3 regions of the Peribacillus sp. AS_2 genome follow, and region 3 is predicted to be linked to each of the others. Evidence: predicted binding sites of a transcription regulator. Region 3 holds the regulator's gene; each other region holds the start of a gene.
The links. The regulator Rex, encoded in region 3, represses fermentation and respiration genes when NADH is low (regulators of the CRP and FNR family bind a similar motif). The targets are predictions, from matches to a motif close to TTGTGAAATATTTCACAA.
Positions count from the first base shown of each region.

Region 1: a site for Rex is predicted at 8,293-8,310, ahead of OTG27_RS17655 (LptM family lipoprotein). Genes of this name have one in related genera too.
Region 2: a site for Rex is predicted at 1,166-1,183, ahead of OTG27_RS16590 (L-lactate dehydrogenase). Genes of this name have one in related genera too.

Region 1 covers NZ_JAPTGA010000010.1:1,109-11,429, reverse strand. Annotated here, with positions in the region: gene OTG27_RS17695 (LytR/AlgR family response regulator transcription factor) at 1-375, opposite strand, end outside; gene OTG27_RS17690 (sensor histidine kinase) at 372-2,129, opposite strand; gene OTG27_RS17685 (GerAB/ArcD/ProY family transporter) at 2,382-3,497, opposite strand; gene OTG27_RS17680 (phospholipase D-like domain-containing protein) at 4,169-4,552, shown strand; gene OTG27_RS26740 (response regulator transcription factor) at 4,583-4,864, shown strand; gene OTG27_RS17675 (YbjQ family protein) at 5,181-5,501, shown strand; gene OTG27_RS17670 (hypothetical protein) at 5,501-5,728, shown strand; gene OTG27_RS17665 (carboxymuconolactone decarboxylase family protein) at 5,793-6,254, opposite strand; gene OTG27_RS17660 (RNA polymerase sigma-70 factor) at 6,339-7,208, opposite strand; gene OTG27_RS17655 (LptM family lipoprotein) at 7,455-8,159, opposite strand; gene OTG27_RS17650 (hypothetical protein) at 8,474-8,650, opposite strand; gene OTG27_RS17645 (LysR family transcriptional regulator) at 8,967-9,863, opposite strand; gene OTG27_RS17640 (DMT family transporter) at 9,998-10,321, shown strand, end outside.
Region 2 covers NZ_JAPTGA010000009.1:705-11,025, forward strand. Annotated here, with positions in the region: gene OTG27_RS16580 (DoxX family membrane protein) at 1-279, shown strand, start outside; gene OTG27_RS16585 (nucleotidyltransferase domain-containing protein) at 495-1,031, shown strand; gene OTG27_RS16590 (L-lactate dehydrogenase) at 1,233-2,195, shown strand; partial or broken gene OTG27_RS16595 (L-lactate dehydrogenase) at 2,370-2,501, shown strand; partial or broken gene OTG27_RS16600 (L-lactate permease) at 2,560-2,661, shown strand; gene OTG27_RS16605 (SDR family NAD(P)-dependent oxidoreductase) at 3,144-4,013, opposite strand; gene OTG27_RS16610 (MarR family winged helix-turn-helix transcriptional regulator) at 4,137-4,580, shown strand; gene OTG27_RS16615 (short-chain fatty acid transporter) at 5,280-6,590, opposite strand; gene OTG27_RS16620 (GerAB/ArcD/ProY family transporter) at 7,540-8,631, opposite strand; gene OTG27_RS16625 (hypothetical protein) at 8,781-8,993, shown strand; gene OTG27_RS16630 (DMT family transporter) at 9,441-10,321, opposite strand, start outside.
Region 3 covers NZ_JAPTGA010000013.1:134,995-145,315, forward strand. Annotated here, with positions in the region: gene OTG27_RS20895 (CitMHS family transporter) at 1-126, opposite strand, end outside; gene acnA (aconitate hydratase AcnA) at 267-3,020, opposite strand; gene OTG27_RS20905 (LysR family transcriptional regulator) at 3,239-4,108, shown strand; gene OTG27_RS20910 (RraA family protein) at 4,182-4,745, opposite strand; gene groL (chaperonin GroEL) at 5,279-6,916, opposite strand; gene groES (co-chaperone GroES) at 6,975-7,259, opposite strand; gene OTG27_RS20925 (CPBP family intramembrane glutamic endopeptidase) at 7,593-8,318, shown strand; gene OTG27_RS20930 (YdiK family protein) at 8,315-8,527, shown strand; gene OTG27_RS20935 (redox-sensing transcriptional repressor Rex) at 8,556-9,215, opposite strand; gene moaC (cyclic pyranopterin monophosphate synthase MoaC) at 9,249-9,755, opposite strand; gene OTG27_RS20945 (ABC transporter ATP-binding protein) at 9,889-10,321, shown strand, end outside.

The DNA.
Region 1 (10,321 bases), on a different contig from region 3:
GTCTTTCCCGATTTGACGCTGCTTCATGAGCTTATCCAATGTTTGACGTATCCTTTTTTCATTAAAGGGCTTCAATAAATAATCAAATGCATATAACTCGAAGGCTTGGAGGGCAAACTCATCATAAGCGGTCGCAAAAATGAGCGAAGGTGCGGGGTCAAGTTCCGCCAATTGCTTAGCCAACTGCAAACCATTGCCATCTGCAAGCTCTATGTCCAAAAAGATAAGTTCAGGTTTAAGGCGGGAGATATCCCTCATGGCATCTTCTATCCCCTCGGCTTCACCCACGACTTCAACTTGCCTGCTTCTCTTCAATAAATATTTCAATTCATCTCTAGCCAGTGGTTCATCCTCTACGATAAATGCCTTCATCATCGTTGCCATACTCCTTTCTCGTTGAGTGGTATTGATATGTTCACTTTGGTTCCGTGTCCCGCTTCACTTTCGATCGAGAGGCTGGCCTGACCTTTATAGATCCCTTCCAGCCGTTCACTGATATTATGAAGGGCCGTTCCTGTTCCCTTAGCCGATTCTACAGCATGCTTGCCCAATTCATCTATTCTCCCGCCCGGAATCCCTTTTCCGTCATCCTCGACAACAATGTGCATCGCATCGTCTTTAAAGTATGCGCGGATGATGATTTGACCTTTGTTTTTCACATGTGGAAATGCATGGTGTACCGCATTCTCAACAAGTGGCTGCAATGTGAATGGGGGGATGAGAACTTCCTTAAGCCTTGGCTCAATGCGATAATCGATATGATATTTATCTGGAAAACGCGCCTGCTCCAGTGATAAATATGCGTTAACATGCTCTAATTCCTTTTCCAGCGGCACCAGTATTTGGCGTGCCCCTTGTAAATTAGAGCGAAAGAAGGCACTGAGCTCCTGCAATAAACTTCTTGCCTTCTCGACATCCGTCCGGCATAGAACGGATATCGTATTGATTGCATTGAATAAAAAATGAGGATGGACCTGTGCCTGCAAGGCCTTAATTTCAGCATCTTTCAATAATTTCGTTTGCATTTCCGCTTTTGCCAGTTCCAATTGAGTGGAGAATAGTTTGGCCAATCCTTCAGCTAACTCTTGTTCCACTTGGCTTAATTTATCCGGATGCTTGAAATACATCTTCAAAGTCCCGACCGTTTTCTGTTGGACCTGCAACGGCAGGACTACGGCCGCTTGCAATGGACATTGATCATGAAAGCAATAAATGTCCTTTTTTGTTTTGGCCACGATGATTTTCCCTTGTTCAAGGGCTTGTTTCGTTAAGCCTGTCGCTATCCCCACCTTAGGGACATGGTGATCTGACGCAGCACCAACATGGGCAAGCACGCTATGTTCATTGGTAATGGCCACGGCGTCGGCTTCAGTCAGCCCCAAGATGATTTCGGCTATTCTCTTGCATGAAGTTTGACTCAGGCCTTGCCGGAAAAAGGGCAAAGTCTGATCCGCAATCAGGAACGCAAGATTGGTTTGTACGGCCCGAGTCCGGTCTTCGTCCCTTGTGATCGACTGAATGATGAGCATGAAAAGTAAAGTCCCGAATCCATTGATGATGATCATGGGAATCCCGATTACTTGTACGAGCTCCCACGCCCTTTCAAAGGGTTTGGCCGTCACCAGGATGATGCCCATTTGGATCGCTTCCAATGCCATGCAAATGGGCAGGGCAAACCAAGGGGTGATCGTCCCGTGCTTTCGCCGACTTTTCCCCAAAAGACCCGATAAAACCCCAGCTAAAATCGCAGCGATCGCACAAGCCCCCGCCGTAAAGCCTCCGAGAAAATAACGGTGAAGCCCCGCAATCAAACCTACTCCCAACCCAACAAAGGGTCCTCCCAGCAGACCGCCGATAGCCACTCCCATAATTCTTGTGTTGGCAATCGCGTTATCGGGATCAATCTCAGCATGCCAATCACCCTCCGGCATGCCATGGTTTCCAATTTCGATCCCTGTATAGTTACTTATGATGCCGAATGTTCCAAAAAGTGCGATAAACATGATTTTCTTCGACATTTCATGTTCATGGCCTATCATTTGCCGAAAGGGTTTCATATAAGAAAGCAGGAAGGCAGCAATCACGATGATCCCCACTTTTTCAAACAGCGACGGTAATAAATCAACCAAAGCATTCACCCCATTTCTGGCTTTTTCATTCATCTTACACCAGCCATGAAATCCTTGTCGAATTTTGTTTTTACGATTTTAAGAACATGGAAAAAATGAGGGACCATATCGGAGAAAAAGCTAGAATATGATTCAATCTAAAAAAAGCCTATAAGTACCAAGGCTTTTTCAATAGAAAGAAATCATTTTTATCCGAGTCGTTTATCGAGTAAATGGGACATCAGGGACCAAAGGCAGTAATTGGATCATTTATTAACATCCTTTGGCCGCCTTTGAATCAGAACGCTTTTTTCTCACTATTCCGATCACCAACAATAACACCGGGAGAAGAAAACAAATGGTTAAGGAAAAGGGCGTCCATGCTTTTACAGTAAAGTTTTGACTATGTACTGTGTTCGGATGTGTAATGATGGAGAAGGCAAAAATTAAAAATGCTAATGGAAAATGAAGAAGTTTGTGATTTTTCAATCCCAGCACTTGAGCTAACCCGAGAGACAGTCCATAATAACAAATCGTTAGCTTGAAATACACGGATAGAATCCAAATGAAGGCTACAGTGACTTCAATACGCTCCAAAAAATCACCAAGATTCATCCTCTTTCCCAGTCTATAAGAAGGATAGTTTTGAATTGCAGTTATATCAATGCCCAATACAAGGATAGAGAAAATAACCACTAATAATAGAATGATGCCTCCTAATAATGTTCCTCGATAAAAGTTCTTTTTCATTTCATCCTTTTCATTTACATAGGGCATGATCATTAAAAAGAAAATGAGCTGTACATAAGGGAGCGCTAAAGTGTGATAGGAGCCCTTAATAATTGGTTTCATGCCTTCTTCAAAAATAGGTTGAACATGTTCTAATTTGATTTCAGGGATAAGAAGTAAAAATAACATAAAAAGCATAAAGACAATCCAAGGAAAAAAGATCAATGCAGTTCGACTGATGACTTCCAATCCTAATCTTACACCGATTATGCATGTCAATAAAAAAAGAATCATAATCATTTCAATAGGTGTTCCAACCAAAATTTGTGTCGTTGAAAAACTCCCTATTTCATACAATAAAGCAGACGAAAGGTACAAAATATAAAAAAGGAAGAGCAGTGCCGAAACTTTCCCAACCCATTTCCCCAATATTTTTTCATTAACTTCGACATAAGTCTTAGAAGGATAAATCGAGGCTAATTTATTATATAAGAAAACAAAACACAAACCGACGAGAGTAGTTATTATATAGGAAATCCAGGCATCCTGCTTTGCTAAATGGACAAGCAGCGCAGGTACATTAAGTATCGAACCTCCTATCGTAAATATGATGACCAATATAAGAAATTCTCCTGAGCTAATTTTGCCTTTCTCAAGCATAATCAATAAATACCCCCTAAGACAGAATCCGTTCCATGAAAGATGTGAAGGGGTTATAAAATTTTGTTATCCAGTCTAAGGGATTAGGAATGGTAACATCTTTAATTAATAAAATACTCAACGTCATGCCAACTAAAAGCAATAGAATAAAGACGGAGATTTCCCTCCAGCATTTATTTTTAAAAAGTTGAGGTATTTCAAAATATGAAATAATTGCTCCAGTAAACACGGTTCCAATGATTGCCCACATAGATCTTTACTCCTCGGCTTCTTTTTGAAAGGATTCTGTTATGGTGCCTAAATGGCGAATCCTTTAACGGTTACATTCACTTCCGAATGCATATCCACCTTCTGTTTCATCCCCAAGGAAGTAACGTTGGCAAGTTCATTCAACTCATTGCTGCTTCAACACCCGGGCAGACATATGAACGTTACGGTTATGTTTTCACCTTGGATGGAAATATATCCATTTAAATGTAATAACTTGTCATGAATTCCTTAAAGCTCCTGTCATGCTTACTTCTGCTCTACCTGATTGGAAGGTTTATGATCGGTATCATTTCTGAAATAGCAGTCGTCATTTTTGGAACCCTACACACCCAAAAACAGTTTATTGTTAAACGAGGAAATAAACAGGTTATATCATTTTAGGAACGAGTATGAGGTAGAATATGGAATTGAGAAATCAAATCATTTATATCAGTAAAAAAGTATTGAATAGCATTAAGAATTTCGAATTTAATTTTGAAACTACTATATTTATCTTTGATAAAGAGCTAAATGTTTTATACGCTAAAAGTAATGATGAAAATAAGGATTTATGTAAATTGGTTATAGAAGAATCTGTTGAAAATAATGCATTTATTTTAAGTTCATTGCAAAATACTACTGTAAAAACGAAAAATCAAATTTCCGGAAAGGATTTTAGTGTTATATCTTCCCCCTTCCATGAAATTAAAAATAAGGAATTGCAAGGCTATGTAGGTATATTCACAACGGATGATAGTGAAAATTTCAAAATGATTACTGAAATGCTCGCTAATCAAATCTCCTAAGAGTTACATGTCTACCGTGAGAAATTATTAATTGAAGAAATAATAAAAACAGATAGATCGTCTTTATTCACCAGGGAACCGCATAATGTTGATTGGCGAATCATCCAGAATATAACGCAAGGTCTCAAAGATAAAGAAATAGCTGATAATCTGCATATTAGCGTTTCTACAGTTCGTAACCATATAAATAAACTGTTTGAAGAATTAGACGTGGCCTCCAGATCACAATTAATCAGCTTGCATTATGAAAATAAATTGCATGAAATTCTTCATGAAGTGAAGATGGAAAACCGCAATTTAAAGTACTTTTAGAAATAAAAAGCGAAATTCATTTTGAAGGTATGCAATGAGCATCATAAAATCTACACATATATAACAATCAAAAAACAGCCGTAAAAACACTGATGAATTTAATCCCATTTCTTTTCTGCGAAATGGGATTTTTTATGCTTACCCGAAATATGTTACCCATTGTTAAGAGGGGTAAAGCTTATATTATGTTAAAATTTAAAGGAATGATTATTGCGCTTGATAAAAAAGGAACTACATATAATATATAAGCTCATTTGTTTATGCTTTCAGTTCAGGAAAATTTCATAATAAAGTAAATAAGTCGGAGGCGATTAATGTGTTGGTAGTTACCACAGAAAAAATTGAAGGATACAAAATTGTAGAGGTAAAAGGGCCTGCCTTCGGTCTAATTGTAAGAAGCAGAGGGATTGGCGGCGATATCATGGCAGGGTTAAAGTCCCTGGTAGGCGGAGAGATCAAGCAATATACAGCGATGCTTGAAGATTCAAGAAAAGAAGCTATGGACCGTATGATAAAAAATGCCAATGAAATGGGTGCAAATGCAATTATAATGATGAGATATGATTCTGGGGAAATCGGTACGAATATGAGCGAAATCGTTGCATATGGAACTGCCGTCATTGTGGAGAAAATATAATGAAATTCATCATAGGGTACTATATATTACAAATTATTATAGCTATCTTATGCATTTTACTTGGATACTTTATCTATGATAAACGGTTTAAACGCAATCACGGTGTAAAAGTTCCTGATGGATTTCAATCGACAGATGAAATAAATATAGACCCCGTGACAGGAGAAAAAACAAGGGTATATTATAATCCTGATACGGGTGAACGCTTTTATAAAAAAGAAAAATAATTTAAAAGCCACGTGTTTACAATTAAAACCCCTTGTAATCATACAAGGGGTTTTGATAACAACATTATTTTTCCATTACAGGCTTATAGTGCCCTGGTATGTTTTGGGCTGAAATGGCCAATCGGTTCCAGCCGTTGATGGTGATGATTATGGTAACGAGATCGATATATTGTTTTTCATCAAAATGCAGGCGGACCCTCTCATACAGTTCATCAGGTACACCGTTTGCAGAAATGGCCGTGACCGCTTCCGTCAATTCCAGCGCTGCCCTTTCCGAATCAGAATAGAATGGTGTTTCACGCCAAGCACTCAAACAGTAAATTCTTTGTTCCGTTTCACCCATTGCCCGGGCATCCTTTGTATGCATATCCAAGCAGTACGCACAGCCATTGATTTGGGAAGCGCGAATTTTAATCAATTCGATTAATGCGCTATCGATTGCCGTTGTTTTCTTGTACTCCTCCAAACCCATCATTAATTTGACCACTTCACGATTTGTCTTCATATAGTTAATCCGTTGTTCCATGTCTATCTCCTCCATTAAACCTTTTTTGGTTCCACTTATAAGACAAAATAGAGGTTTGATTTGTGACATTCAAAAAAAGACCCCTCAATCTATATCAGGAATATGATTTAATTTATCGGGATTGGTGACAATGAAGATTTTGCGGATATTTTTTTGTTTTGGATCTAATTCAAAGCAGATGACTTTGGTAGGCTTTCCTTCTTTCATTTGCAAAATTCCCTCCTGGCCATTGACCATCACCGGAAGAAGTTCTCCTATGAAGCCTCCTTTAGCGGAAATGCCTTTAAGAAAGGCGGATACGCGCTGTCTGGTTACAATTGGGTTTAATGCAGAAAGCACTTTTCCTCCGCCGTCAGTAACAAGGACAACATCTTCTGTAAGAAGGTCCAAAAACTCCTCAAAGTTTCCTGTCGCAGATGCTTTTATGAATTTTTTTGCCAAAAGATCGACATGTTTCGTATCCTCCGGATGGACTGGCCTATCATTCTGTAATTTCCGCTTAGCCCGGCTGTAGATCTTTCTGCAGTTCACTTCATTCTTTTCCAGCATCTCGGCGATATCTTCATAGCTGTAAGTGAATGCTTCCCTAAGCACGAAAACCGCTCTTTCAACAGGTGAAAGCTGTTCCAGCAAAACGAGGAAGGCATATGCCACCGTTTCATCCGTTACGACCTTATCTAGAGGCTGATCTGTTTCGTTTACCCGAGGTTCTGGCAGCCAAGGACCTGTGTAAACCTCTCTTCTCTTACGGGCTGACTTTAAAAAATTCAGACAGCGATTTGTCGTCATTTTCGCAAGATATGCTTTCATGTCCTTAATTTCGTCGATATCAAGCTTAAGCTGCAGGAATAAATCATGAACGATATCTTCTGCATCGGTAACCGATCCGAGCATCCGGTATGCGATGGAAAAAAGAAAAGGTCGATATGTCTTATATAATGTATCCAACTCCACTTGATTCACCTATTTTCTATCAAATTCGTTTTTCGAAAACCTATCACTAATTATTCTCTAACCCAATCATTTATCCTTCTTCACCTAATTAGACCAGACTATCCTATCATACAAAAAAGAGCAGCAAAAGAGCTGCTCTCGGACTGTAGACAAACTAGCTCCCTACCGTTCAACAGGATTCCTTATTGGACAAATATATTACCACTCTCTGTTAAAATGGTGTACCCAATTTCGGATACTCATTGATCAAGTTGCTTCATACCATACAATATCGTCAAACATTTTTACAACCCGCGGTATGAAGCCTTCTTCATAATCTTCCGGGTATTGAACGATCGCATAGTAAACGCGGCCGCCATATTGAAAAACGGACACTGTACCCAATATGGAGTAATTACTGCCCTTCTGACTAATGTCAAATTCCACCTCAGACCAATCAAATCGGTTAGGCGAATTATCAGATCGCTGTTTTATCTCAAAGCCGTTGCTTATCACAACTTCCCTCGCAAACTCCGTCTGTTCTTCTATTGTTGCATTCGCACCCTCACTTTTGGAAAAAATCTGAACTTTGGCATCCTCATTTCTCTTGCCTGCAAAATTCGCAAAAACAATCATTGCATCTCCTTCACCAGAACTAGCCTCTTCAACGACCATGTCATCCACGATGTAGGTTGAGAATCCCAATGCCTGACTATGATGAAGCGTGAATTGGAACGGTTCTTCCATACCTTCCAATATGATCGTATCCGTTTTCGTATTTGGCAGACCTTTTGTCGGGTCTTCAACCGATTCACCTGGAGGATCTTCATCTTGCCCGTCGATTTGCTTAGGATTATCATTTGGCTTTTCTGAAATTGGCGGAGATTCCTTATTTCCCTCCTGGACTCCTTTACAAGCACTAAGCCCTGTTACCAAAAAAACGGCTGCCAAAATCAACAATATCTTTTTCATTGGGACCCTCTTTTCTTGTGTTTTAACAAATTATTATACGGTCCCATATGGAAAAAAGTTACACTATGCTTCATCGAAATATCAGACTTATCGACTAAAAAAGATCGATACTCCACTCGTTCCGAAAAAGAAAATATGAGATGATTCACTTTGATGCGTCTATATCTTTATTTAACTAAACTATTCAATAGATAGTTTGAGTAGGAGTGCTTGAATGTATGATAATGTAAAGAATCGCACGTTCAAAAGGCCGCCAATTGGCGGCCTTCACTTCCCTTGCCTTATATGTACTAATTGAAAAATATATGTTTTGGTTAAGATCCAATGCTATGTTCTACTGCAGTATCCCAATTAGGAAAATAATACAATGCATTCTTCATTAACTCCGGATCTGACTTCTTTACCTCTTTCTTTCGAGGTAGCTTCCCTTCTTTTTCTACTAAGTCGGAAATTTGATTCACGACTTCTTCAACACTCATATTCACTTCCATCTCTGTTCCCTCCTTCTTGTTCCTATTTATATTTTTTCCCAATTGATGAAAAGTAATACAATTTTTCTTAAACTAAACTACCAGTTTAGTTTAAGAAGGTTACTTGAAAGTATGATAATTGAAAGGATCCTACAAACAAAAAGCCAACGAAATCGTCGGCTTTTTGTCTAAATAATTCCCAAAATACTTTCTAGAAGTAACATGATTAGCTGTCTCAGTTTCGCCATGTTTTTTATGTTTTACTTTTTATGAATAGTTTCGCAGCCTATTCAGCAATCCTCTATCATTCTATGCAAAGCGATTTGCCGCTCACCCTTCATATCAGCTCAGGAGCTGTTTCTGGATTTTGCTTGAACCGGTCTTCATGATGAGCTTCAATCGTGTTCAGAAAGCTTTTCATGGAGTTTGTCATATAAGCATCTTTACGGTGAATGAAGACTGTCGAGATATTGCGGTATTCTTCCGGAATTGGATGCACGTGGACTTTTTCATTGGCTGTTAGGTGATTTACCGCCGATTGTGGTACGAGGGTAATGCCAAGGCCGAGTGTTACGCTGGTTAAGATCGTTTCCAATACATTGAACTCCATGATTCTTTTGGGCATCACCTCTTCTTCCCTCAGCCATTGTTCCAATTTGGAGCGATAGCCACACCCCTGACTGAATACTAAAAATGGTTCTGTTATGATTTCTTCAAGGTTAAATGTTTCATTTCTTGTAACTAATACAAGTTTTTCTGTACAGACATCGTATGGCTGAATGAGCGGATGTTTGATCGGTCCTGTAACAAAAGCGCCATCCAGCCTGTGTTCAATGACATCTTTGATTAAGTCTTCCGTTAACCCCGCCTTTATGGATAAATCGACATTTGGATACTGTTTATGATAGGAGGCTAGAATCTTGGGAAGATCGCTGACCGTTTCAACTGTACCGATGTTAAATATCCCTGTAGGTGTTTCACTATCCAGGAATACTTGCTTGAGTTCTTCTACATCAAGCAAAATTTTGTTTACATACTCCAGCATCTTTCTGGCCTCCGCAGTTAGTGACATGCCACGTTTATGCCTATTGAATAAAGGCGTCCGTAACTCCTGCTCCAAATGCTTAATCCTCGCCGTTACATTGGATTGGACGTAATTCAACTCAACAGCCGCCTTACTTACGCTGCCATATTTAGCGACACACTGGAATATTTGCAAATCCCTCATTTCCACAAAAGTGCCCCCCTTTCTCAACTATCATTAATAATGATGATTATATTCATTTTAAGTCATTTTACATGATAATGACTTTATCATAAGGTGTGTATAGGAATTAAATCAATCATTATTTTTGAGGGGAAGCTTTTATGAAAAAAAATCAAGTATTAATCGGTGCACTTTTATGTTTGACTGCCAGCATTTCTTGGGGAGCGATGTTTCCAGTTGCAGAAAGGGCCTTAATGTATATTGATCCTTTTTATTTCGCTTTTTTGCGATATTTAGCTGTTAGCGTCATTTTAGGGATATTGCTTTTAATGAAAGAGGGTAAGAAGTCTTTTAGCCTGGAAGGGCAAGGGAAGAAATTATTGTTTTTTGGGACGATGGCTTTCACTGTCTACAACTTTCTCATTTTCGCAGGTCAAGACTTACTGGGGCATAACGGGGTGATTGTTGCTTCGATCATGGAATCA
Region 2 (10,321 bases), on a different contig from region 3:
ACTAGCCCCGAAGCGATGGCATTATTCAAATTTGAATATCTATTAATATTTGAAAAGTTTTTAGAGATTGTTTGTGGAGTTTTACTTTTAAGTAATCGATTTGTCCCATTAGCACTTGCAATATTGGGTCCAATTGTAGCCAACATTTTCTTACTTCATTTGATCCTTGATCATTCGTTACTTGTTTTAGCAGTAATAATTGTAATCATGTATAGTTATTTGTTGCTTTGTTACAGAAAAAGTTTTAAAAGTATTTTGGAGAAAAAGCCTTCTCATTAATACTTCCTTGAATTACACATTTTACGTCAAGTTTGTATCAACTCTACAATAACGCTATTGAACAACGGGTGCGTTAACTGAAGATCAGAGCTGTCTTTAAGGCAGCTCTTTCTATATGCAACTAACGGGGCAGGTTTTTTGAAGAAGGATTTTGCAATCCTTATGCAGAATAAGGTAATGCTTAAAATCTTAGTACATAAAGGGTGTGTATGAGGATGGATTGTAAGAATGTTACCGGAGAAAATGATACAGGCAAATCACAATTAAATATACTTCTTGAAATAAATGAAATTTGCTTATCACTTAATTTTAACCTGTGGCTACGAGGCGGATGGGCGATAGATTTTCTTCTTGGAAAGATTACTCGTTCACATACTGATATTGATTTAGTTACTTGGTTACATTATCGTGAGCACTTGGAACAGGCTCTTGTTAATGCTGGTTTTCAAATAAAGCCTGTAGGAGAGTTTCAAACCGATTTCCTCAAAAACAATGTCGATGTGAGTTTTGTATTTGTTCGGTATTCTGATAATGGCGATATAGTCGCTAACGGTTTTCCAGATTGGGTATGGAGGAAAGATGCCTTGCCAATGGAACTTTATAATTTAAGAGGTGTTTCAATAAATGTTCTAAACCCATACCAATTACTTGAGGAAAAAAGAGTTTACGAACAAGGAACAGGAAGAACACTTCGTCCAAAGGATTTTAAAAGCATAGAAATTATTAAACAGATAATTGATGCAAAAAGTTAGAGGATAAAGGGAGAGCGTTAAAGATAGAAACTGAGTAGCTTTACAGAAAAATTTATGCAGTTTAGTAGCCTTTTTAAAAACAAATTTTTTTTGAAAATGGATTGTAAATTGAAAAAAAGTGATGTATCATTAATTTGTGAAATGTTTCACAAACAATATTGTCCTTTTGAAAACTTAATGAGATGAAAGGATGAAAAACCTATGACAAAAGAAAAAGTAAGCCGTGTCGCATTAATTGGAACAGGGTTTGTAGGCTCAAGCTACGCCTTTGCTCTTATGAACCAAGGAATTGTAGATGAGTTGATTATGATTGATTTAAATAAAGAAAAAGCAATTGGTGATGTGATGGATTTAAATCATGGGAAAGTTTTCGCTCCAGATCCAACAAATATTCGCTTTGGAGAGTATGAAGATTGTGCAGATGTAGATTTAGTTGTAATTTGTGCAGGAGCGAACCAAAAACCAGGAGAAACACGCCTTGACCTTGTGGATAAAAATCTGAAGATTTTTAAAACAATAGTCGAGAATGTCATGGCTAGTGGATTTGATGGCATCTTTCTTGTTGCAACCAATCCGGTTGACATCTTAACATACGCAACATGGCATTATAGTGGGTTACCTAAAGAACGAGTCATTGGATCTGGTACCATTCTTGATACAGCTCGTTTCCGTTTCCTACTAGGTGATTACTTTAAAGTCGCACCGAAAAATGTGCATGCATATATCATCGGAGAACACGGTGACAGCGAGCTACCTGTTTATAGTTCTGCAGACGTGGGTGGTATTCCCGTTTTGAAAATGATTGAACGCCAAGAACACTATAAAAAAGAAGACTTAGATGAGATTTTTATTAATGTACGTGATGCAGCCTACAAAATCATTGAAGGAAAAGGTGCTACCTACTATGGCATCGCTATGGGACTTGTGCGAATTACAAAAGCCATTCTCCACAATGAAAATAGCGTGTTAACTGTATCTGCTCATCTGGATGGCCAGTATGGTGAAAAGCATGTGTACATGGGTGTTCCAGCAATCATTAATCGTAGTGGAATCCGAGAAATTGTCGAATTAGAACTTAATGAAGAAGAACAACAGAATTTCCAACACAGTGCTTATGTCTTAAAAGACATTTTGGCACCTCATTTTGAAGAATTAAAATTATAACATTAAATAGAAAAAAGGAAGCATCATGTGGATTCAAGATTATAATCTATTGAATAACACGTACTTATCAGCCTTGGTTGCGGCCTTTCCTGTCATATTCCTTTCTATTGGGTCTGACTGTATTTAAAATGAAGGGCATTATCACAGCCCTTTTTACACTAATCATTAGCATAGGTGTATCGGCATTTTTATTCCAGATCCTTACTAGTTGGATCGTTGTTAGAAGGCCAATATGGTCAAAGAAATGTTCATGTTGATACTCCAACTGTAATTAATCGTACAGGTGCAAAAAATAATGTGGAGCTTTCACTAAATGAGAGCGAAAAAGAAAAGTTTGCACACTCTGTTAAAACACTTAAAGATATTCAATCTACCGATTGCAATCTGTGCCGTTCTATTAGTTTCATTGGGATTCAAACCTTTACAGGCAGCCATGCTCAGTCTAGTAGCAAATGGTGCTTCAGGAGTGAATAAGGGGGTGCTGCGGCAACCCCTTATTAAAAGGTTGAACGAAGGAATGTAGGAGCATCGGTTCTGTGAGACATGGGAGGGGTTGACCTCCATGAAACATGTGCGATCATAACATTGCTTAAACTGATTTTTTCCTATAATTGGTTAGTTTAGCATACACTTTTTTCGATAAATCCCTACCCTGGAGGAGTGATGCCTAGCTTACATAAATAACTGTTAATGATATGACTATGAAATCCTAAGAATTCTAGAGCGATCGTGAGAGTGTGTTTAGTTTATTGAGGGAGGTTAGTTCAATAACAAACGTAATAAAAGTTTGGAAATGAGAAATACGGGAAGTGAAATTGAACTTGAATTTACTAAAGTTTCAGCACTAGTTGTATAATAAAAGACTATTTGTCTAAATTGGAATTGCATTAATCAATTCCCATATACATTTTCGTTTAGGAAAATGTAACTTCATTGAAGAATAGAAAATCAATTTATATACTCTAACAATAATTCTTTGGTATCATTCCACAAACTTTGCTGCATAGAAACATCTTTTCCTGGATATATCGGATCAATTTTATCTCCAGTTCCAACATTAAAGTATCCTCCTGTCACTCTCTCATATTCGGAATCAAGTGCTAAACGAACAATGATGTCAGCCCCTCTTTTTGGATTTCCGATATTAAGGAATTCTAAGACTTTTCCCAATACAGAAGATATACGAAGTTCTCTTCCCAGGCCAGTATTATTGAAACCAGGATTTAGAGCGTTGGCATTTACCAAAGTTCCTGAAAACTGACGCACTAACTCACCAGTAAACATGATATTTAGAAGCTTTGTTTTTCCATAAATTTTAGATGAACCCCTCAATGTAAATGGAGATGTGTCCGTCAAATCATATGGTAATTTTAGTTCCCCATGATTTCGTGAGGCTTCCGAAGCGACATTAATAATTTTTGCATTTTTTGCTTTTACCAAAGAGTCCTTTAGCAGATTTGTTAGTAGCCAAGGCGTTAGATAGTTTACCGCAATCATCTCGGCAAATCCTTCAGAGGTAACACGTTGCTCGAACCCATGAAGCCCAGCATTGTGGATGAGTACATCAATTTTTGAATAGTTTTGTTTTATCTCAAGTCCTATACGGCGAACATCATGCATTAACGATAAATCACCAAAATAGAAATCAACCTCCGTATTTGGTGAAGCTTCTCTAATTAATTTCTCAGTTGCTTTAGCCCGTTCTTTGTTACGAGCAGTCAGCACTAAATGTGCACCACGTTTTGCGATTTCAATTGCAGCAATCTGACCAATACCACTGGTAGCACCAGTCATTACAATTATTGGATACTCGGGCATTATACATTCTCCTTCTATAAACTTGACATAGTATTAACAATTAAATATATTTGACATATATCAATCATATTCAAGTATTTGATATATGTCAAATACATTTAGTTGCGTTGAGAAGGGAGAACTATGGATATTAATAATTCTGATTTGAGAGAAGAACTGGAGTTAGCTCTTGGTGAACAGCTCAATTCGTTGATTAGTGAGGCACATGCACTTAATGTCAGAACTGCAGCTACATTTGATACAACTTTGCAGCCAGCAGCCTTTTTGATTGTTCGCTGGTTATTTTCACATGGTCCTACTAACGCATCGACTTTAGCTGAATCAACAGCAATGGACCGTAGCTCTATCAGTAGACTTATAGGGCAATTAAAAGGTCTGGGATATGTAAAGAGTGAACCCCACCCTAAAGATCGTCGAGGGGTAATGTTATCTTTAACCGAGCTTGGTCATGACAAAACAATAAAAGCTTTAAAAGAAAAAGAATCTATTTTTTTCGAACGTATTTCAGGATTGACGGATTCAGAATTGAAGGCATATATTGAAATGCTAAAAAATCTAACGATATAACACAGTTGATAATTCTATTTGGAAATAAGAGTCTACTAATGAACACATGACTAAATCTGAAAAGCTCGTGTGTTAGTGTGTTAGATAGTATCCACTATTCCTACGTTGAAAGTCCAAAAGAGTTTAGAGAGACTAATTTAGATTTTTGCAGTGAAAAAAATTGTATTACAATTGCAGCTAATTAAATAAAACTAAGTATTTGAAGAAAAATACTAAATATAAAATGAAGAAAACCCCTGATATCAAATTTTCGGGGGTTTTCTCCCTACGTGTGGGTAAGAAAAAATAAGCGTTGAACAACCCAACTGAGTAGCTTTTTTGAAAACAGGTTGTTCAGTTATATTTTGAACAAGTAAGTAGTATAACTGATTGTCAGACTATATGTATAAATGCAATTGCAGGAGCTACTGCGCTGTGAGCACGCGCCCTCAGCTTAATAAATAGGGAAGATTACAATAAGTGCAGGTTTTGTTTTGGGGGTGCATAAAATTTTAACTTGTGGGTGCATCCCTGTATAGAAAAAGTTCACATTATAAATTGAGGAATTAAAAAGTTTTATTCGTGTCTTAACGTTGTAAATCCACATTTTCCTGCCAACACTACAAAAAATAAAAGAGCTATTCAAATTTAACTAGTTGAATAGATCCTTTATTTTTCATTCATTATCATCCGAAATACTGTCTATTCTACAAATCCTTATTAGAAAAACAAGAGTCCTAGTGAAATAACAATACCACTTACAAAAAGAGTCAATACACAGTAACCCATAATATCTTTTGCCTTTAGACCAGCAATAGCAAGAGCAGGGAGTGCCCAGAATGGTTGGATTAGATTAGTCCATGCATCTCCCCAGGCAACCGCCATAGCCGTTTTTGGAATGGATACATCAAGTGCTATCGCTGCATCCAGCATGACAGGGGCTTGAACCGCCCATTGACCTCCACCAGAAGGTATGAAAATATTGACCAAACCTGCACTTAAAAACGTAAATAACGGGAATGTAAATTCATTAGATATTGAAACGAAACCATTAGATATAACAGTAGCTAAACCTGATGCTGTCATCATACCCATGATCCCCGCATAAAAAGGGAATTGGATGATGATCCCACTCGCTCCTTTTACTGCATTAACAACAGCCTCTAAAAAGTGTTTTGGGGTACCATGAAAGAGAATTCCTAAAAATAAGAATAAGAAATTAACAATATCAAGATTTAGTTTAAAACCGTTATGTACAAAATAATAGAAAAGAAAAACAATCCCTAATATCCCAATTGATAGGGAGATAATCCAGCTATTCTCAAGCCTCTCAGCAGGAGTCAAATCCTCTTTTTCAATAGTAGCTGCCTGGACATCATCCTCTAGAAGAGCAAGATCTACAGTCACTGTTTGTTCCTTTGAAGGCATCATGAATCGATTAACTAATGGAACGATTATGATTAACGCTATAACAATAAAAAGATTAAAACTAGAAAATATCGTTTCACTTGTTGGGATAATTCCAATTAAATCTTCGGAAAAGTGGCCTGGAGTAGCAATAGTCAATGGAGTTGATCCAGATATTCCACCATGCCAGATGAGAAATCCAGAATAAGCACTCGCAATTAAAAGGCGATAATCAACATTTTTTACTTTTTTTGCTAATTCTTTAGCGAACAAAGCCCCAATTACAAGTCCGAATCCCCAGTTTATCCAGCTTGCTACGAGAGAAACGACACTTACAATAATAATTGCCTGACCTGGAGATTTAGCCATAGATGCAAGAGCACCTAATCCCTTTTTAAAAATTCTGCTACTAGCTAATACATGTCCAGTTACTAAAACAAGAACCATCTGCATAGCAAAAAGAAGCAATCCCCAAAATCCATTTCCCCAATGCTGAGCCATCTGATAAGGCCCGCTATCGGTGAAAATAAGTCCCAGCCCAAACACAACAAAAGTTAAAATAATAACAAATATAAATGGATCGGGTAAATATCTCTGCATAACACGATTAAAAAAGGCTACCATTACTTTCAACTTTTTATCCTCCTTTTTAAAATCAAACCCTCTTTATAATTTCTACAATTATTAACATATTCCTCTATTAGGGGTCATGGACCCCTAATAGAGCAAAAATATGATTATGAATGGTTCAACTAATTGAAGATGATTAAAAGGACCTTGCCAATTATGCGGAGTCCTTTTTTAATGCAGGTAAAATCGTTCCAGTTGTTGAATAAATTTAAGGTTGGAAGGAGCATGAAAAATAATGAGGTTTGATACAAAATACTTTATACGTTGGGGAATCCCCGGTTAGGTGCTGATATTTTGGTTGATTTATGAAAGCTTATTCATAAAAGGCATTAATCCTTTGGAATCAAATTTATTGGATATTTCTAAATGTTTAACCGTGTTGAATTCTTTAACGGCAATAGTGGTGCCAGTCGGATATATAATGCACTAAATTTATTTTGGTATTACTTGGTTTTTGAATAAAAGAAGGAATTTAAATGAAATAGCTGATAAGATTGGAAAAGGTTTCCTAAACATGATGAGTGGGGTCAAGACACACACCAGGATTATTTCCAATTTGAATACGTTTTTGGCATGCGATGCTTATTAATCAAGATGCTGAAACAAGAAAATACCTTGAAGATAGATACAGATACTTGCTGAGTACGGTGCATGAGACCCCGCAGGCGAATGCCGAGGAGGCTCCCCGAATTGCCCGCGGAAAGCGAGTGCCCCTGCGTTCCAATCAACGTTCAAATTGTACAAGCCATAAAAATAGACAAACTCGATTGTCATCGAGTTTGTCTACAGTCTGGGAAGACCATAATAAGTGGTCTTCCTTTTGTTTTCCTAGCCCGAACTTATTTGGTGAAGGAATTGATATTTATCTGATGGGGACAATTCGTGATAGTGGGCTCGTTATAAGAACAGCAGAATACAGTATCACTAGGGATTTCAAACTTTTTCATAACCGGTTCCGCGATTTTTTAATGCTTATGAAAACAAAAAGAAGAGGCAAATATATAACAATGAAGCATACGAAGTAGGGATTGATTATTTTATTTAATATATATAAGGAATCGATATCATAAAAAAGTATATTCACAAGTAGTATGATTATGGACATTCCCCATAAGGGATACTTTTGCTGGACATTGAATAAGCGCTTGACACCCCTGCTGGCAGCCCACAAAGGAATGACCATATTGGGTATGATAATGATGGTCCACCAAGAAACAGTTATGTATTCGAACCGTTGAATAAAGGGCAACTCAATAATACTGGTCAATGTTAGTGTTGGGTATAGAGTAAGGGTCAAATGTTTCTGTGAATAAAAGACTATCGACACAAAATAAAGTAATAAGCTCAATAACGTAGTGAGCACAACTCCTCCGTGAGCATACTTTTGCGATCTTTCAGCATTTTTGATGAACGGATAATACATCAGTATCATTTCAAATCCAAGCATGGATAATGAAAAACTTTTGGTTCCTTCCATTATTTCGAATAAATTATGATGGAAAATAGGAAGAAAACCGGTGAAATCAGAGTATTTAAAACCATAAAAAGGTACAAATAAAAGCCAGTATGAAACGATTACAGTTAAGAAGGCAATACCCGTAATGGTTCGGAATCCCCCTGTATTTATATAATAAATCAAGATAAGGAAAACCAAAGCAAATGCCCAAGAAGGTACCTCTTCAAACATCCAAACATGAATGACATTTATATAACCGATTATGATCGTCATTCCAAGGACAAAGAAGTAAAGAATAAATAAAAGACTGAAGAAATTACCAATCCATTTACCGAATGCATGATTATTAGAGGAGATTATATCGCCAGGAACAAAACTAAATATCTTATAGATTAGCCAAATTAATATATGAACAATCAATCCAGCTAGGAGTATGGATAACCAGCCATCGGTTCCTGTCGCTTTAGCCAAATCTCTTTGAAAACTCAATACGCCTAATCCAGTTTGCATGGAATGCACTAAAAAAAACACATAAAATGGTGATACCTTATATTTTTCATTAACACCAGCTTGATTCATGTAGGACCCTCATTTGTATCACTCATATATTTTAATAATCTGGCTTTTATAAGTGAAATCTATTCAAAAAGATCGATTAAATTGTGAATGGAATTTTTGCAGGGAATTGGTCCCTTTTGTCAAATTAGTTAAACAAAGGGGATGAGAAAATGAATGATGATGAGAAAATCAGTATTTTATTGTCCAATATGACAAACGAATTAGTGTCGAGTAGAGTAAGGGTTAGAACTATAGTGGAATTACTGGAAGAAAAAGGTCTAATAACCCGTGAAGAGTACGAAAACAGGTTTAAAAAAGTTTTTGAACGAGATGCAATTTCGTATAGGAATGATCTATTGAAAGAATTCAAAATTAATGAATAAAAGGAGAAGGCATCCATTGGTTTGGGTGCTTTTTTATGGCGGTGTGAAAGATGAACCGTGATAAGGTAAGAAACCGGTTAAGAAGCCATTGAAACTAAGTCGTGGAATCTGGAAGATCTAATGAATATGAAAGCTTTTACATATAAGGATTTTACAATACGAAATTTAAGCCTAATTTGAAAAAGAAAGAGCGTTAATCCTTGATCAACACTCCCGTTAGGCAGTAACATTCTATTATTTCTTTAGATTTGATTTCATTAATAATGAAATCTGTTGCTCATCCGTATTCGAAATTCGTTCAGTTGATCAATGATTAACTTTTGTCCTTACAATGGATGATTTTGACATAACTTAGTTTCCCTACGATTTTGTTGATTTTTATTTTGAATCCATATTCATGACTGTCGGTCTCTTTCATCTATTGGAATTCGGTTGTTCTAAATGCAGTTAGCTTTTCCCTGATACAGCTACTTTTTTTGTTACAGGAGCATTTTTGCCTAATATGACAGAAAAGACAACAATTACTGCTATTACAATGGTGAAAAATGTGATGGATTCATCTAGAAATACTGTTGCAAATACAATCATCAAAAATGGTTGTAAGTATTGAATCTGACTAACCCTTGCTATTCCGCCCATAGCCATTCCGCTATACCAAGCAACATATGCTAGAAATTGACTAACCACTGCGAGATAAATTAAGCTAACCCAAGCTTGGATAGGGGCATGGAGCATTTCAGTTGAAAGGTTTAGTCCAACTGGAATAATGAAAAATGGAGCACCGATCATAATGGCCCAAGCAATCACTTGCCAGCTGCCTAATTCTTTCGCTAATTTCCCCCCTTCTGCGTAACTAAGTCCCAGTATGATCACTGCTGCCAGTAAAGCTAAATCGGCTAATTGCAATTGGCCGAATCCAAGATGAAGTGCATACATAATGACAGCTAAAGAGCCGATGATACTTGAAATCCAGAACTTGAGGGATGGGATTTCACCTGCCCTAAATATGGCAAATCCAGCTGTTGCTAACGGTAACAGGGCTACTTCCACAGCTCCATGAGAAACAGGCAAGGATTCCATTGCCCAAGAAGTGAGGAGAGGAAATCCTAAAACTGCACCAACTGCAACAATAAGTAGACTTTTGAATTGACTTGGAGAAGGCAGTTTTTCCTTTCGAACGATCAATACCACCGCTACTAAAATAGCAGCAACAACCGTTCTTCCTAAACCGACGACCGTAGTCCCAAAATACTCTACAGCAATACTTGTAGCGGGGAGCGTTAAGCTAAAACAAATGACACCCACCAATCCCAAAAATAATCCTAATT
Region 3 (10,321 bases):
TCCAAATCCTCCGACTATAGCAAAGAGTAGCGGAATAACAATCAGTGCTGTCAAAGCAGACATCCTTCTTGTGACTATAAAAAAGATAAAACATATCATCATTAAAAAGCCTAATAAAGCAATCACCAAATCCCCCCTGATCAATCGAAATCGCTTACAATCCAATTTACCTACGATTAATAAAAGTACGTTTCTTAGAAAAATCGGAAATCCAAGACTAATGACTAATGACTGCCTGAATCTCCATTAAAAAATGAATCCCATGATTATTTATGGAAGACTTCTAGTTCTAAACTGCCTTCTTCTTTTTTAACCAATTGGCGTATAACAGTTTGCATAATCCCTCCATTATGGTAGTAAAGAATATCTATCGAACTATCCAGACGAACAATAACTTCAAATTCAAAGGATCTGCCTTCTTCACGAATCACTTTTATTTTTATCAATTGACCAGGTTTAATTTCATTGCTCATACCAACAGTCTCAAACGTTTCATTTCCAATAATATTAAGAGATGAGGCATTTTGGCCTTCTAAAAATTGAAGAGGAAGAACACCCATTCCAACTAAGTTATTTCGATGAATACGCTCAAAACTTTCTGCAATAACTGCTTTTACCCCAAGAAGATATGGTCCTTTTGCAGCCCAGTCACGAGAACTTCCAGTACCGTATTCTTTACCAGCAATTATAAATAATGGCGTACCATATTCCTGATACTTTAAGGAAGCTTCATAGATGGATGTAATTTCATTCGTTTTAAAGCATCTAGTAACGCCTCCCTCGGATTCAGGGACTAATTGATTCCGAATTCTTATATTAGCTAATGCGGCTCGAAGCATAACCTCATGATTCCCACGACGCGATGGATAAGAGTTGAAATCTTTAATTTTCACTCCTTTCTGTTGTAAATAGATTCCTGAAGAACTATCCGGCTTAATTGCTCCAGAAGGAGATAAATGATCAGTAGTTACTGAATCACCAAGCTTTGCAATTAGCCGGGCACCTTTAATATCCTTAATATCAGCAGGCTGTACGGGAAGATCTTTAAAGAACGGTGGCTCTTGAATGTATGTTGAAGATTGATCCCACTCATATAACTTCCCTTTAGGAATATTAATCGAATTCCAATTTACATTTCCATCGTTTACGCTTTTATATCTTTCTCTGAATAATTCAGGTCGAACAGCATTATTTAACAATTCTCCAATTTCCAGTGAAGATGGCCAAATGTCTCGCAAATAAACAGGCTGGTTTGCTTGATCATATCCAATGGGCTGACTTGAAAAATCAATATCAACCGTCCCTGCAAGTGCATATGCAATAACTAATGGAGGTGATGCCAAATAATTTGCTTTAATCTGAGGGTGAACGCGGCCTTCAAAGTTTCTATTGCCTGATAGTACACCAGCTACAACTAAATCGTTATCCACAATTGCTTTGCTGACTTCAGGAATAAGCGGTCCTGAATTACCTATACAAGTTGCACAACCGTACCCTGCTATATGGAAGCCGAGTGTTTCAAGATGTCTTAAAAGCCCTGATTCTGCTAAGTAGTCTGTTACAACACGTGATCCTGGTGTCAACGAGGTTTTCACATAAGCAGGTATTTGTAGCCCCTTTTCCACAGCTTTTTTGGCCACAAGACCTGCCATGATCAATACAGACGGATTTGATGTATTTGTACAACTTGTTATGGCTGCCAGAACCACTGATCCATTTTTAATTACAGATTCTCTATTAACAACATGCTCAATTTGGACCTCTTTTGTTAAATCAAGTTCATTCAATCCATAGCCACCTTTTTCAATCGGAGAACGGGCGACTTCATTAAAATTTAGTTTCATTTCAGTCAAATCAACTTTATCCTGAGGGCGTTTAGGTCCTGCAAGGCATGGTTTTATCGTAGATAAATTGAGTTCAACTAAATCAGAATAAACGGGTTCAGAGCTATCTTTTTCCATAAACATACCTTGGGCTTTATAATAAGCCTCAACTAACGTTATTTGCTCTTCACTGCGGCCAATAATCCTCAAGTAATTCAAAGTTTCCTGATCTACAGGAAAGAAGCCCATTGTCGCACCATACTCTGGTGCCATGTTGGCAACAGTTGCACGGTCAGCTATACTCATTTCCCCTACTCCAGGTCCAAAAAATTCTACGAACTTACCTACAACCCCTTTTCTTCTAAGGAGACTTGTAACTGTTAGTGCAACATCCGTTGCAGTTGCACCTTCTGGGAGTGATCCTGTTAATTTGAATCCAACTACTTCTGGGATTACAAAATAGACTGGCTGACCTAACATTGCTGCTTCTGCTTCAATTCCTCCAACTCCCCAAGCCACGACACCTAGTCCATTCACCATCGTTGTATGTGAATCTGTTCCTACAAGTGAATCAGGATACACTACTGTGGTATCACTTTCTTCCTTTGTGGCTGCAACTGATGATAGATACTCCATATTAATTTGATGCATGATCCCTGTTGCTGGAGGAACTACAGAAAAATTATTAAAGGAGCCCTGAGCCCAGCGGAGAAAACGAAAACGTTCCATGTTTCTTTCAAAATTAAGCTTTTCATTTAGCTGCATCGCATCCTGTCTGCCGAAATAGTCAACAGTTACGGAGTGGTCAACTACAAGATCTACCGGTATTAATGGATTAATATCCGTTACGTTTCCACCGATGTGATTCATTGTTTCACGCATCGCGGCTAAGTCAACCATTGCTGGTAATCCAGTTGTATCATGAAGAAGAACACGTGCGGGTTTAAAAGGAACCTCCTGATTTAGTTCTCGTTTGACTGACCAATTCGCTAATGTACTCACATGCCCTTCAGTTACACTTACACCGTCATAATTTCTGATGGCAGCCTCTAATAATACTTTTATTGAGTAAGGTAATTGAGAAATATTCCCTAATCCATTTTCCTCTAATGTTTCAATTCGATAATAACTATATATCTTTTCATTAATGACAATCTCTGACCGAACATTAAACCGTTCTTCAATTCCATTAAACAAGTTTCGTTCAACCCCTTTGGTAATTACTAATTAACTTCATTTTATTTTAAATTTCCTTACGCGAATAATATCAATATTTCATAGGCTGCCATGAAACTTTTATATATTAAATCATCGGTCATTTTTCAAATTTTACTGTTTATGTTATTGTTCAAGTGTAATTGAATGAATAGTTAAACAATTTTAAAATAAAGATAAAATTAAGGGAGTTAAAGCAAATGGATGATCGTGACTGGCTTATATTACATACATTATTTTATGAAAAAAGTATTACAAAGGCCGGACAAAGCCTATTTATTGCACAACCAACGCTAACAAAACGCCTTAAGCAAATCGAAACGGAATTTGGGGTTAAAATTGTTGATAGGGGAATAAAAGGAGTGCGGTTCACTCCAGAAGGAGAATATTTAGCTAAGCGTGCTGAAGAAATGCTCAATTCTTTCCGCGAAATTAAAGAAGATCTAGAAAATTTTAACCATAGTGTATCTGGAACGTTAAGATTGGGTGTTTCCAATTTTATTAGTAAATATAAGTTACCACTCTTATTAAAGTTGTTTAAAGAACGATATCCGGATGTTGAGTTTCAAGTAGACACAGGCTATAGCAAAGATATTTTCAATTTAGTTTATAATCAAGTTTCTCATGTCGGATTTATCCGCGGAGATTATAGTTGGCCGGATGAAAAGCATTTACTATTTGAAGAAGAGCTTTGTATAGTGTCTAGAAATGAAATAAACCTATCTGATCTTCCCAATCTCCCTAGAATCGACTACCGAACAGATCAACTCTATAAGCAAATCATTGAAAATTGGTGGGCAGAACATTATTCCCAGCCTCCATACATCGCGATGTCAGTTGACCAAGGTGATACTTGTAAGGAAATGGTTTTGAACGGGTTGGGCTATGCTATTATGCCTTCTCTTTTTTTGGATGGCATTAAAGATATTCATAAAATTGACTTAAAAGATAAGAAAGGGAATAGCTTAACCCAAAAAACATGGATGTTTTATTATAAAGAATCAGTAGATATGAATGTTGTCCGGGCATTTGTGGATTTTGTAAAAACCTTAAATGTTTATTCACTTTAAATTTCATAAAAAAAACATTTGAAAGGATAGAGTGTTACCTTCTATTCCTTCAAATGTTCATTTTTTCAAAAAACTATTTATTTAAAATAAATTCATCTAGATATTTTCTTATTTCTTCTCGATTACCTGAAACTTTCTCTGCTCGCTCATTATCTTTTTCTAGCTTTTCTAATGATTGATCTAAAACTTTTTCTTCTAACTGTTTAGGAATTACGACTACTCCATCAATATCACCAACAACAATATCTCCCGGATGTATCGTTGTCCCACCGCAGGAAATGGGGACATTAATTTCACCCATGCCCGCTTTTCCACTTGCAGCAATAGTTGTTCCCTTGCAAAACACTGGATAATTCAATGCCTTAATACCTTCAAGGTCTCGAACTACTCCATCTACAATTATCCCATTAATCCCCAATGTTTGAGCCATACCAACAATAAAATCACCTGCTATCGCTCGATACGTATCTCCTTTTGCATCAATAACCAACACATCACCTTGTTTAGCCTCACGAATTGCTTTTAAGACAACAAGATTATCACCTACAGGCATTTTTACTGTAAAAGCTCTCCCTGCAACTCGATAATCATCTTTAACTGGCTTAATGGTAGGAGATAAGTTATTAAGTCCTTTCATAGTATCTGATATACATGTTGTAGGAATTTCAGAAAACCTTTCAATAATACGCAATACAAACACACCTCTCTATCAAATTAATTGGAAGATTTTTATATAATGACTTAATTTCATTATAATAAAAGGAGGAATAAATAAATAATTCAAATTTTTCATATCTATCTATTTAAAATTCGAATGGACATATTTAACCCTGCCTATTTCAATTTAGTTACCTTTATAAAATCTCACCATTATTTACAAGTTTATTGACAAAAGATTGATTGAATTATCTTAATAGTGAAGGTTCATGAAATTGTTTCTAAAAGAAACAGCTTGCCTTTTAGACATACCTACACTTCACTATTGATTGAAGATGTAGTAGGAATTAAAAAAATCAACAACTATTAGGACATACAGAATTCAAATACAAAGAAAAAAGCCCCCCACAGTAAACTGTGAGAGGCCTTCAACTTTAAAGATATTCACATGTTAGGTGAGCATTCATGACTGAATCCTCGTTAAACCCCTCCATTAAGGGATTTAGCGAATGATTACATCATGCCGCCCATTCCGCCCATTCCGCCCATGTCAGGCATGCCCATTCCGCCAGCACCAGCAGGTTCTGGTTTGTCAGCAACGACAGCTTCTGTAGTTAAGAACATTGCTGCTACAGAACCAGCATTTTGTAGAGCTGAACGAGTTACTTTAGTAGGATCGACGATACCTGATTCGATCATGTTCACCCATTGTCCAGTAGCTGCGTTGAAGCCAGTGCCTACTGCTTCGCCTTTAAGGCGCTCTACGATTACAGAGCCTTCAAGTCCAGCATTGTGAGCGATTTGACGAACAGGCTCTTCGATGGCACGAAGAACGATTTTCACGCCTGTTGCTACGTCGCCTTCCGCTTGGATTTCAGCGATTTTATTGTATACGTTAAGAAGTGCTGTACCACCACCAGCTACGATACCTTCTTCAACAGCGGCACGAGTGGAGTTCAATGCATCTTCAATACGAAGTTTACGTTCTTTCAATTCTGTTTCAGTAGCTGCACCGACTTTGATTACCGCTACACCACCAGCTAATTTAGCAAGGCGTTCTTGTAATTTTTCACGGTCGAATTCAGAAGTTGTTTCTTCTAATTGAACACGGATTTGGTTTACACGAGCTTGGATTTGAGCTGTATCTCCAGATCCTTCAACGATCGTTGTATTTTCTTTTGTAACAACCACTTTAGACGCACGGCCTAATGAATCGATTGTTGCAGATTTAAGATCAAGTCCGATTTCTTCAGTGATTACTTCGCCGCCTGTAAGAGCTGCGATGTCTTCAAGCATTGCTTTACGACGGTCACCGAATCCAGGAGCTTTAACCGCAACAGCGTTGAATGTTCCACGAAGTTTGTTCACAACAAGAGTTGCAAGCGCTTCGCCTTCTACATCTTCAGCAATCAATAATAGCGGTTTTCCTTGTTGTACAACTTGCTCAAGTACAGGAAGGATTTCTTGGATATTCGTGATTTTTTTATCAGTGATCAAGATATATGGATTCTCAAGGACAGCTTCCATTTTATCTGAATCAGTAACCATGTATGGAGATGCATATCCGCGATCGAATTGCATACCTTCTACTACGTCCAACTCAGTTGTGAAACCTTTAGACTCTTCGATTGTGATGACGCCGTCGTTACCAACGCGCTCCATTGCTTCCGCAATCAGTTGGCCCACTTCTTCATCAGCTGAAGATATGGCAGCAACTTGTGCGATTGATTCTTTGTTTTCAACAGGTTTGGAAATGGCTTTCAATTCTGCAATTGCTGAATTGACCGCTTTCTCGATTCCTTTACGGATACCCATTGGGTTCGCACCAGCTGTTACGTTTTTAAGACCTTCACGGATCATCGCTTGCGCAAGAACCGTTGCAGTAGTTGTACCGTCACCAGCTACGTCGTTTGTTTTGCTTGCTACTTCAGCAACCAATTTCGCACCCATGTTTTCGAATGCATCTTCCAATTCGATTTCTTTAGCGATCGTCACACCGTCATTTGTGATAAGCGGCGAACCGAATTTTTTCTCAAGAACCACGTTACGACCTTTTGGTCCAAGCGTTACTTTAACTGCATCTGCAAGTGCGTCCACACCGCGAAGCATGGAGCGGCGAGCTTCTTCACTAAATTTAATTTCTTTAGCCATTTATAAGTACCTCCCTAAAATTTAAGAAAATTTTCGTTCAGTTAAGTATGATGTATAATTAGCCGATAACAGCTAGAATGTCGCTTTCACGTAAAATTAAGTATTCAGTGTCTTCGTATTTAACTTCAGTACCTGCATATTTTGAGAAGATAATTAGATCGCCTTGGGCAACCTCTAAAGCAACACGTTCGCCATTTTCAAGGACACGGCCAGTACCAACTGCTACTACCTTACCTTCTTGTGGCTTTTCTTTAGCAGTATCAGGAAGAACAATACCGCTTGCAGTTTTTTCTTCAGTTTGAACTAGTTCAATAATAACGCGATCACCTAATGGTTTTAACAAGTGAAACAACCTCCTCATATTCTCTTGATAATTTGTTTCATGATTATTAGCACTCATCATCATCGAGTGCTAACACATTTATAATATTAAATAAACCGAGCCTTTTTTGCAAGTATCTTATTGAAAATTTTTTATTAATTTCTGATAAATTACGGGTATACTACTTTAGCATAATGATTTCCTAAACTTAGTCATTGAAATGTCATGTTAGGGGTACCTTTAAGTGGTGTTCTGCCCCAATTTTTGATACCATTTTGTAGTATGCGTTTATAGATTGTCCCCATGTCAGTAACGTTCCAAGCGGATGGGTGACTATAAAAGGAGTTTTCATTTTTGAAAAAAGAATATTGGTTCGTCATCATCACTTATATTGCCATGCAATTATCCAGTATTGTCGGGGTACCCATTTTCATGCTGATCGGGTCTTATACCGGAATGCCGGCTGATGAACTCGAAGTGAAATCTGCAGCATACTGGATAGTTTTCAGTTTTCTCGCTGCTTTATTCCTGATTCTTTTTTTAATGAGAAAAGATATGAGGGAAAAGCTGGACACGAGAAACCAAACTTCCGTATCCATGTCCATATTATGGGCAATTGCAGGAGTGTTCATGGCTCTTTTTGCGCAAAGCATTGCCGGAAGCATTGAACAAATGCTTGGGGTGGAGTCTGAATCTGAAAATACGCAGCAACTCATTTCACTCATTTACAAAGTCCCCATGGTCATTTTCGTCACTTCAGTAATTGGACCTATATTGGAAGAATTAATTTTCCGTAAAATTATTTTCGGATCACTTCATAAACGCTTTAACTTCTTTATTTCTGCTTTAATCAGCTCAGTTATTTTCGGCTTGGCGCATGGTGAATTTGAACATCTTCTTTTATATACGGCAATGGGCTTCACTTTTGCTTTCCTTTATGCGAAAACAGGCCGCATTCTCGTTTCCATGAGCGCTCATATTGCGATGAACACGCTTGTTATCATCCTTCAAGTGGTATATCGGGAGGATATTGAGAAGATGCTAGATACTGCACAGGCCTTCATCGGAGGTTTATTATGAAACGTCAATCACCATTATTCATGGGCATCATTTATGCAGGCTTAGGGGCTCTTTTTACCGCTATCGCAATTCAAACCGTCAATTCTTCTGGATGGGGACTCTTTGCCTACATACTTGTCCTTATTGCGACCCTTGATTTTGGATCGGGATTACGCATGATCATGCTGCACTTTAAGATTAAAGCCGCACAAAAAAATAAGAAAAAATAAAAAAACGCTGCATAAATGCAGCGTTTTTTCATTCCTCCAAAGCCGCTTCTTCCACTACCGGATAATGCTTCAGGAAGTAGATGAGCGACTGAAGTTCCACGGCCAGGTCAATGTGGTGGACCCTTATGGATGGCGGCACGGTCAGCCGTGCAGGTGTGAAATTCAATATTCCTTTTATGTCAGCTTTGACTAGACGATCGGTTATCGTCTGGGCTACCTGTGCAGGCACTGTCAATATCGCTGCAGTAATATTATTTTCCTGCAATAGTGTATCGATTTGATCCATATGGTAGATGGGCACATCAGCTATTCGCTTGCCGACCTTTTCTTCAGATACTTCGAAAGCCATTTCAATTTTTGTATTATTATTTTTCATGAAATTGTAATTTAAAAAAGCGGTTCCTAAATTTCCCACTCCGATTAAAGCGACTTTGGTCAATTCATCTTGATCAAGTGTTTTTCTAAAGAAGGATAATAAATAATTGACATTGTAGCCGTAGCCTTTTTTCCCAAGCGCGCCAAAGTAGGAAAAATCACGGCGAATGGTAGCAGAATCCACTTTTACGGCTTCACTTAGCTCAGCCGAGGAAACTCTTTGTTTGCCTGAGGAATGTAAGTTCTTTAAAAATCGATAATACAATGGCAACCTTTTGGCTGTTGCCTGCGGTATCTTTGGGTCATGGTTCATTGTTCTTCCCCGCCTTCACACATGCTTTTCAACTTAATCTCTATCTGTTCGTTTTACTTGCCTTTTATAATCGCTACTAGACACTCCGCCTGTTTTCTCCACTAAGAATGTAGGCCCGATCACCATTCCCTTATCAATGGCCTTACACATGTCATAAACAGTCAAGGCAGTCACGGATGCAGCTGTTAACGCTTCCATTTCCACACCTGTACTCCCTTTTGTCTTAGCTTCCGTTTCAATCCTAAGCCTATATCCTTGTTCTTCTTTTTCCCAATCAAAGGCTATATTGACCCCTTGCAGAGCAATGGGATGGCACATCGGAATTATATTGGATGTATTTTTGCTGGCCATGATTCCTGCAACTTGTGCAACAGCCAGTACATCACCTTTTTTCATTTTATGGTTCGTGACCAATTCATATATTTCATCATTCAATAAAATGCTCGACTGAGCCACTGCCGTCCGGGTTGTTTCAGGCTTAGCACTCACATCGACCATTTTGGCCCTGCCCTGTTCATTAAAATGCGTTAAGTCTCCCATTTAAGTAACCCCTCCTAAATCATACACTATTATTCCACTTTATGTAATAGCTTTTCTTTCAGCTTGGAACCAAGCTGTTGCCGATAATAACTAAAATACGTTAAACTAACAGTAATCAATTGAGGTGAAATCTATGATTTTATTACAAATCAATCAACTATCGAAATATTATGGAGCTGAACTTATTTTATCAAATATGAAGCTCGAAGTTCAAAATAAAGATCGAATTGCCCTTGTCGGCCGAAATGGCGCCGGCAAATCCACTCTGCTAAAAATCATTGCCGGGCAGCTTTCCCATGATGGCGGTGAAATAATCAAACCAAAAGGCGTCACCATCGGCTATATGGCCCAGGATACTGGATTGGAATCCGCATTGACCATTTGGGATGAAATGCTTACTGTATTCACTGACCTTATAGAGCAGGAAAAGGAACTGCGTCGCCTTGAGGCTGATATGGCCAGACCTGATATCTTTGAAAACGAAACGGTTTACCAAAAAGTGCTGAATGAATACGACACTTTGATGGTGGCATTCAAAGAGAAGGGAGGTTATCAATATGAAGCGG